Regions from separate parts of the Bradyrhizobium sp. Rc2d genome, predicted to be linked through region 2. Evidence: predicted binding sites of a transcription regulator. Region 2 holds the regulator's gene; each other region holds the start of a gene.
What was found. The regulator LexA, encoded in region 2, represses DNA repair genes until DNA is damaged. The targets are predictions, from matches to a motif close to TGTTCNNNNTGTGTTCNG.

Region 1 (2,200 bases), on a different contig from region 2:
GGGAATCACGGGCGCGACCATCACGGTGGTGGGAATACCGGCGTCGGAGAGCTGCTTCAGCGCCTCCAGCCGCTTCGGCGGCGTCGAGGCGCGCGGCTCCATGGTGCGCGCGAGCTTCGGATCGAGTGACGTCACCGAGATCGCGACCTTGGCGAGATTGCGCTTGGCCATCCGCGCGAGAATGTCGATGTCTCGCACCACCAGCGCCGACTTGGTGACGATGCCGACCGGATGCCCGGTGCGCTCCAGCACCTCGAGGATGCCGCGCATGATCTTTCGCTCGCGCTCGATCGGCTGATAGGGATCGGTGTTGGTGCCGATCGCAATCATCCGCGGCTCGTAGCCGCTTGTTGCGAGCTCCTTCTCCAGCAGCGCCGGCGCCTCGGGCTTCACGAACAGCTTCGATTCGAAGTCGAGCCCCGGCGACAGGCCGAGATACGCATGGGTCGGCCGCGCGAAGCAATAGACGCAGCCGTGCTCGCAGCCGCGATAGGGATTGATCGAGCGGTCGAAGCCGATGTCGGGGGAGTCGTTGCGGGTGATCACTTTGCGCGAGGTGTCGACGGCGACCGTGGTCTTGAACGGCGGCAGCTCCTCCAGGCTCTGCCAGCCATCGTCGAAAGCGACGCGCGCCTCGGCCTCATAGCGGCCGCTGGCATTGGACTGGGCGCCCCGCCCTCGCCGGCGCGCACGGTCGATGGCGACGCCAAGCTCGGGAAAATCGGCAGGAAACTCAGAAGGCGCACCCGCCGGCTCGGAGGGCGCCGTGACCGGCGGGTGCTTGAGGGCACGAGAAGATGCTCGACTCATGAAGCCAACATAGCATCTGAACGGAACAAATCAAGAACAAGAACAAAAAACGCGAAAACAGCCCCATGCACAGTAGCGCTGCCCAAACTTCGGGCGCTTACCCTTGACCTCACGCAACACCGGCGCCGCGGCGATCCCGTTTCATGGCGAAGGGATCAATCGCGCCGGAACAATGTTGGTGACGATCGCTGGGTGAAGGTCGGCAAGAACATGACAAGTCAACGACAATTGCGCGCGGCGAGCAGCGAACTCGATCTCCTCGATCGCTACTGGCGTGCCGCCAACTATCTCTCCGTCGGGCAAATCTATCTCCTCGACAATCCGCTGCTACGCGAGCCGCTGCGGCCCGAGCACATCAAGCCGCGCCTGCTCGGCCATTGGGGCACGACGCCCGGTTTGAACTTCATCTATGCCCATCTCAATCGCGTCATCCGTGCGCTTGACCTCAACGTGATCTACGTCTGCGGCCCCGGCCATGGCGGCCCGGGCATGGTCGCCAACACCTACCTGGAAGGCAGCTACAGCGAGGTCTATCCCGACATCGCCCGGGATGCGGACGGATTGCGCAAGCTGTTCAGGCAGTTCTCCTTCCCCGGGGGCATTCCGAGCCATGCGGCGCCGGAAACGCCGGGCTCGATCCACGAGGGCGGCGAGCTCGGCTATGCGCTGGTGCACGCCTATGGCGCCGCATTCGACAATCCCGACCTCATCGTCGCCTGCGTCGTCGGCGACGGCGAGGCCGAAACCGGCCCGCTCGCGGCGTCCTGGCACTCCAACAAGTTCCTCAACCCTGCCCATGACGGCGCGGTGCTGCCGATCCTGCATCTCAACGGCTACAAGATCGCCAACCCGACCGTGCTCGGGCGGATGCGGGACGACGAGATCCGCGATCTCTTCCGCGGGCTCGGCCACGAGCCGCTGTTCGTCGAAGGCGACGATCCCAAATTGATGCACCAGGCCATGGCGGATGCGCTCGACGTCGCGCTCGCCAGCATCCGCTCGATCCAGCAGCACGCGCGCGACGGGCGCAGAAACGTCGAGCGACCGCGCTGGCCGATGATCGTGCTGCGCAGCCCCAAGGGCTGGACCGGCCCGAAGGAGGTCGACGGCAAGAAGGTCGAAGGTTTTTGGCGCGCGCATCAGGTCCCCGTTGCGAGCTGCCGCGAGAACCCGGCGCATCTGAAGCTGCTCGAGGACTGGATGCGCAGCTATGAGCCGGACAAGTTGTTCGACGCCGGCGGCGCGTTCATTCCCGAGCTTCAGGCGCTGGCGCCCGAAGGCCAGCGGCGGATGGGCGCCAATCCGCATGCCAATGGCGGTCTGTTGAAGAAGGAGCTGAAGCTGCCGGATTTCCGCGGCTTCGCGGTCGATGTGCCGCAGCCCGGCGGCG
Region 2 (2,200 bases):
CCACGGTCGGGTCGGCCGCGGAAGCAAAACCGCGCGTCGAGGTGCCGCGGAACGTTGTCGACACGATCGTCTCGCCGACTTCGGCGGGGCGCGATGCAACGGCATGCAGACTGTAGTCACACATCGGGTGCTCCTATTCGAAGATAGCAACCCGCGCCTCTTTCGGAGGCGCAAGCCTCTATCAGAGTGGAAGCACGTAACGTTCTGCTTGGTTGTGGGCGAATCTGCGGCTGGCGTCAGCAGGATGCGATCACATTATCTTTCCCGAATCCGATAGGAACAAAGTTCGCTTTAGTGCATTTGGCGGATGCGAGCGTCAGCGGCCTGCGGGCGCCGACCATCCGGAATATGGCCAACTCGGCTGTGGCTGTCGCGCGACGGCATTTCGGGCGCTACGGAATTGCTCGGTCGTTGTTGCGTGCGCCGACTTGCGGGGATGGTGCTGCGATTGTGCTGCGAATGCTTGCGCTGCCGATGCAGCGATCAGCATACTGGCGAACGCGCTCAAAACGATCCTGCGCATCGTTGTCTCCTCGATCTCTTGAGCCGCAAAGCGATGAGTGCTTCGGGCGGCATGTTGAGGACATAGCGCTGGGAGAGGGGCCAGATAATCTGCCCAAGATCAGAAAGACTATTCAGCTGGAGCGGACAATCCGTCCGCTCCAATCGGAATCATTGGTATCGAATGACCGCTGGGTCGTCTCAGTACTTGCGGTACAGTCCGATCAGCTTGCCCTGAATCTTCACCCGGTTCGGCGGCAGGATGCGCACCTCGTAGGCGGCGTTGGCGGGTTCGAGCGCGATCGAGGCGCCGCGGCGGCGGAAGCGCTTGAGCGTCGCTTCCTCGTCGTCGATCAGCGCCACCACGATGTCGCCGGTATCGGCGCTCTCGTTGCGCTGGATCAGCGCCATGTCGCCGTCGAGGATGCCGGCCTCGACCATCGAATCGCCGCGCACTTCGAGCGCATAGTGTTCGCCCGAGCCGAGCATGTCGGGCGGCACGCTGATGGTGTGACTGCGGGTCTGCAACGCTTCGATCGGCGTACCGGCTGCGATGCGACCCATCACGGGCACCGCAACGGGACGCTCGCCCTCGTCGGCGGGCGGACTGGAGCTCGCGCGCACCTTGCCGAGATTGCCCTCGATGACGCTTGGCGTGAAGCCGCGGCGGTTGCCGGCGGCGGCCTGGAGCTCAGGCAGCTTGATCACCTCGATGGCGCGAGCGCGGTTGGGCAGGCGGCGGATGAAGCCGCGCTCCTCCAGCGCGGTGATCAGGCGATGGATGCCCGATTTCGAGCGCAGGTCGAGCGCATCCTTCATCTCGTCGAAGGAGGGCGGCACGCCGCTTTCCTTCAGACGTTCGCTGATGAACCGCAGAAGCTCGTATTGTTTGCGCGTTAACATCTCGACCAAAGTCCCCCGGTTGATGTCGTTCGATTCCGAGACGCTGAATTGGAGCGGCGAACCGCTACATCCTCGAAACAAATCATGAACGGACACTATATGTTCGATATGTGTTCCGCAACTGCTTAATTTACCGTGAACGCGACAAAGTTCGCGGAACACGTGTGGTGGTGCGCTCAGACGGGCAGGCGCAGCACCTCGCAAGGCGAGCCGGCTCCGGCTTTCGGCGCGAACGGTGCGCGCACGAGAAGTGCCTGCGCCGCAGCGAGATTCGCAAGCAGCGAGGAATCCTGGTGATCGACGGGAACGGCCACCAGCGTGCCGTCGTCGCGCTGTTCCAGACGTGCACGAAGATAATCCGCGCGCATATCGTTTGCGCCCACATCGCGGCCGAGCACGGCGCGCTCATGGCGGTGATGAATCACGGACCGGCCCGACAAGGCGCGAATCAGCGGCACCATGAACAGGAAGGCGCACACATAGGACGACACGGGATTACCCGGCAGGCCGATCACGCGCATCGCACCGAGCCGCCCATGCATCATTGGCTTGCCCGGGCGCATCGCAATCTTCCAGAACGCCATCGAGACACCTTCGTCCCTCAGCGCCTGCTGGACCAGATCGTGGTCGCCGACCGATGCACCGCCGGTCGTGACCAGGATGTCGGCGCCGCTCTCGCGGGCGCGGCGGATGCCGGCGGTGGTGGCCTCCAGCGTGTCGGCGGCAATGCCGAGGTCGCTGGTGTCGGCCCCCTCGCTGCGGGCGAGCGCGTGCAGGGCATAGCCGTTGGAATAGA
Region 3 (2,200 bases), on a different contig from region 2:
GATCATGGCGCCCAGCTCGAGTTCCAGCAATTCCAGGATCTCCCTGGCGGAATCGCCGTCCGTGGCGGGGACGGGCTCGAAATTGGCCACCGGCTGCGGAGCTGCCGCGGGCGCAGCCATCTCCGGCAGACGCTTCCGAAATAGTCCGAACGCCATCACGTCTCTCTTGTCGGGGAACGGGCGGACGCTATTTTCGCAGGCCGAAATGAAATCAGGGTTAACAATGCCCGACCTCTAGGCACGGACCATTACGGTGGCTACCTCTACAGTGCTACCTTAAAGTACCAGAGCCCTTTGATTCCGGTGGGTTGGCGGCCTATAAGGCCGCGCTTCCCACCCCATCGGCGAACGATTCCAAAGACCATTCAAGAGACCACGCATGGCCGGACATTCCCAATTCAAGAACATCATGCACCGCAAGGGGCGGCAGGATGCCCAGAAGTCGAAGCTGTTCGGCAAGCTGGCGCGGGAAATCACCGTCGCGGCCAAGCTCGGCACCCCTGACCCCGCCATGAACCCGCGCCTGCGCGCCGCCGTGATCGCCGCGCGCCAGGAGAACATGCCGAAGGACAATATCGAGCGCGCCATCAAGAAGGCGCTCGGCAGCGACGGCGAGAACTATGACGAAATCCGCTACGAGGGCTACGGCCCCGGTGGCGTCGCCGTCATCGTCGAGGCGCTGACCGACAACCGCAACCGCGCCGCTTCCGACATCCGCTCCTTCTTCACCAAGTCCGGCGGCAATCTCGGCGAAACCGGCTCGGTCTCGTTCATGTTCGACCGCACCGGCATCATCGAATACGACCGCAGCGTCGCCTCCGACGACGCCGTGCTGGACGCCGCGATCGAGGCCGGCGCCGACGACGTGATCTCGAGCGAGAGCGGCCACGAGATCTACGCCTCGACCGAAGGCTACCGCGACGTCGCCAAGGCGCTGGAAGCCAAGTTCGGCGAGCCGCGCAAGGCAGCGCTGATCTGGAAGCCGCAGAACACGGTCGCGGTCGACGATGAGACCGGCGAGAAGCTCTTGAAGCTGATGGACCTGCTGAACGAGCACGACGACGTCCAGAACGTCTACGCCAATTTCGAGGTGTCGGACGCGCTTATGGCGAAGATGGGTGGGTAGGGGCCGTTCGTCTGCCCCGTGCTCCGCTGTCGTCGCCCGGCTTGACCGGGCGACCCAGTATTCCAGAGACGTTCGAAGGATACGGAGAAGCTGCGGCGTACTGGATACCCCGCTTTCGCGGGGTATGACGACGGAATGCAGGGCGGGCACCTTCCGACCATCACCACACCCCACTTCCCCTGTTACTTCCGTTCTGTTTCTGTTTCCCTCAGTCCGGCCAGCCGCTATCACTGGCCCATGACTGCGCTTCCGATTCGTGGCCCCGTTCGCATCATCGGCATCGACCCCGGCCTGCGCCGCACCGGCTGGGGCGTGATCGAGGCTGAGGGCAATCGCTTGATCTACGTCGCCTGCGGTTCGGTGGAACCGCCGGACGATTTGCCGCTGTCGAGCCGTCTGCTCGCGATTCATGAGGGGCTCGCTTCCGTTCTGTCCGATCACAAGCCGATGGAGGCCGCGGTCGAGCAGACTTTTGTGAATAAGGACGGCGTCGCGACGCTGAAGCTCGGCCAGGCCCGCGGCGTTGCCATGCTGGCGCCCGCGATGTTCGGCATCAGTGTCGCCGAATATGCGCCGAACCAGGTCAAGAAGACGGTGGTCGGCGCCGGTCACGCCGACAAGCAACAGATCGCGATGATGCTCAAGATTTTGCTGCCCAAAGCCGAGCCGCCGTCGGCAGACGCCGCCGACGCACTCGCCATCGCCATCACCCACGCCCATCACCGCCAGAGCACCGCGCTCAGGCTGAAGGTGGTGGGGATATGATTGGCAAGCTCAAGGGCCTGATCGATTCCTACGGCGAGGATTTCGTCATCCTCGACGTCGGCGGCGTTGGCTATCAGGTGCACTGCTCGTCGCGCACCTTGCAGCATCTGCCGTCGCCGGGCGAAGCGGCCGTGCTGTCGATCGAGACCTATGTCCGCGAGGATCAGATCAAACTATTCGGCTTCCGCACCGATCAGGAGCGCGAATGGTTCCGGTTGTTGCAGACCGTGCAGGGCGTCGGCGCCAAGGTCGCGCTCGCGGTGCTCGGCACCTTGTCGCCGGCCGATCTCGCCAATGCCATTGCGCTAC
Region 4 (2,200 bases), on a different contig from region 2:
CCTGCAGCAGGGATATCGCCAAACTCTCCAAGTCGTCCCGGCTCGACACGACCGTCGGGACCGATCGGCTCCGCGTGATGATCTCGAAATCGAAGAACTTGACCTTGAGCGTCACGGTCCGTCCCCGGTTGCCGGTGCTCTCACAGTGACGCCAGACCTTGTCGATCAGTGGCCGGAGCTCGGCGGCCATCACGTCGAATGTCGTGAGGTCCGCAAAGAACGTGTTCTCGGCGCCGATGGACTTGCGGATGCGGTTGGCGCGGACGGGGCGATCGTCGATGCCGCGCGAGATCCAGTAGTAATAGGCGCCGGACTTGCCGAAGTTGGCATTCATGAACTCGAGCGTCTGGTTGCGGATGTCCATTCCGGTGAAGATGCCGAGGCCATTCATCTTCGCGCTCGTCGCCGGACCGATGCCGTGGAATTTGCCGACTGGCAGCGACTCCACGAACGCGGCGCCCATGTCCGGAGAGATGACGTACTGGCCGTTCGGCTTCCTGTGATCCGAAGCGAGCTTCGCCAGAAATTTGTTGTAGCTGATGCCGGCCGAAGCGTTGAGGCCCGTCTCGGCCTTGATCTTCTCGCGGATCCGCAGCGCGACGTCGCGGGCGAGGGGAATGCCCTGAAGATTTTCGGTGACGTCTAGATAGGCTTCGTCGAGAGAAAGCGGTTCGATAACCGGCGTGTGCTCCGCGAAGATGTCGCGGATTTGCCGGCTTATCGCTTTGTAGACCTCGAAACGCGGCTTTACGAAAATCAGGTCTGGACACTGCCTCTTGGCGGTGACGGACGCCATCGCGGAGCGAACTCCGAACTTGCGGGCCTCATAGCTCGCCGCCGCTACCACGCCGCGTTCCGCCGAGCCGCCGACCGCGACTGGCTTGCCTCGCAGATCCGGATTGTCCCGCTGCTCGACCGACGCGTAGAAGGCGTCCATGTCGATGTGGATGATCTTGCGGTGGGAATGGCCGGCGTCGGGTCGGCTTTCGGCCGGTGCATCCATCTCTACGGGTCCGTCCTTCGCTCCGCCTTGACAAATAGCGCGGTCAGAACAAAAAAGGAACGATAAAACCGTACTTGGCTGGTCGTTGAGAACAGCTTCGTCGACCAGAATCGATGGGAAACGGCGCGCGTCAAATGAAGCCTACTACGTTGCCGGTCTACTACTATCTCGACCACTTCGTCGAAATGCTCCATTTCGTGGAGAAGACGTATGGCGAGATCCTCACCGACGAGCACCGTTCGTTTACCGCCCGCTTTCGCGGCCTTACGAAGGACGCGCAGTGTCTGCTCATCCGGATGGTCAACCGGCGAGGGGCGATCTTCAATCGCGCGCTGTTCAAGTATCCCGAGATCACCGACCTCGAAGCCGCGGCGTGTGACTTGATCGCGTGTGGCCAGGCGCGCGGGCTGCGCGCCGAGGACTATACCGCTTTCGTCCTTTGCTTGCCGAAGACCGCACTTGTCGACGGCGCGCGTGCCGCGGGGTTTGGCCGCGACGTCCGCACCTCATGGTCGAAACCGGCGCTGGCCGACTTCTTCGTCGCCGCGATTCCGTTCGATCTTGCCGCAAGGCATTGCGGCGCCGGAGGCTTCATAGCGCTCGACAACACGCGACCGATCGAATTCCTGCTGTACCTCTATTTCGGCAAGACGGCGGATGACCTCAAGAACTTCGCTCTGCGCGATCTCGGTGTTCTGCGCACGAACAGAGAGACGTCGTTCAGCGCTCGCTTCGCCGACGCCGACGAAGCGCATGCGTGTTTTCACTACAGCCAGGTGCTGGATCGCATCGAAGTCCGTTCCGCCGAAATATTCGAGAGGGCTGCCGCGGCGATTCTGGACGGACCCCCGCGGACGACCGAATACGCCGCCGACCTTGCGGCCCGCGCCGCGTGCCAGGTCGGGCAGTTCTTCGAGAAGCAAGGCGACAAGGATCTGGCCGAACGGCTCTATCGTTTCGGCGGCTCCGCGGATTGCCGCGAGCGCCTCGTCCGGTTGCTGTACGCGAAGGGCGACAAGGCGGCCGAGAATCTGCTGCGGGACATGATCGACGATGCCGAAAGCGACGACGAGCATCTCTTCGCGACGGATTTCTACGCGCGCAAGTTCGGCGGACGGCGGACCGGTCTGTGCACAGAGCTGCTGCGGTCGGGGCGGACAATCGTCGTCGACGACACGCATCGCGGCAATCCCGAGG

Region 1: the regulator LexA is predicted to act here: its motif matches at 832-849, upstream of BLV07_RS44775 (PA0069 family radical SAM protein).
Region 3: the regulator LexA is predicted to act here: its motif matches at 1,316-1,333, upstream of ruvC (crossover junction endodeoxyribonuclease RuvC).
Region 4: the regulator LexA is predicted to act here: its motif matches at 1,048-1,065, upstream of dinB (DNA polymerase IV).

The regions. Positions count from the first base shown of each region.
Region 1 is NZ_FNCU01000087.1:13,238-15,437, forward strand. Features, by position in the region: gene BLV07_RS44775 (PA0069 family radical SAM protein) at 1-810, opposite strand, end outside; gene BLV07_RS44780 (phosphoketolase family protein) at 1,021-2,200, shown strand, end outside.
Region 2 is NZ_FNCU01000008.1:96,356-98,555, reverse strand. Features, by position in the region: gene BLV07_RS13080 (hypothetical protein) at 1-124, opposite strand, end outside; gene lexA (transcriptional repressor LexA) at 703-1,404, opposite strand; gene BLV07_RS13065 (molybdopterin molybdotransferase MoeA) at 1,581-2,200, opposite strand, start outside.
Region 3 is NZ_FNCU01000003.1:108,574-110,773, forward strand. Features, by position in the region: gene BLV07_RS06660 (methyl-accepting chemotaxis protein) at 1-156, opposite strand, end outside; gene BLV07_RS06665 (YebC/PmpR family DNA-binding transcriptional regulator) at 380-1,126, shown strand; gene ruvC (crossover junction endodeoxyribonuclease RuvC) at 1,364-1,891, shown strand; gene ruvA (Holliday junction branch migration protein RuvA) at 1,888-2,200, shown strand, end outside.
Region 4 is NZ_FNCU01000089.1:6,252-8,451, forward strand. Features, by position in the region: gene dinB (DNA polymerase IV) at 1-1,003, opposite strand, end outside; gene BLV07_RS44935 (exonuclease domain-containing protein) at 1,138-2,200, shown strand, end outside.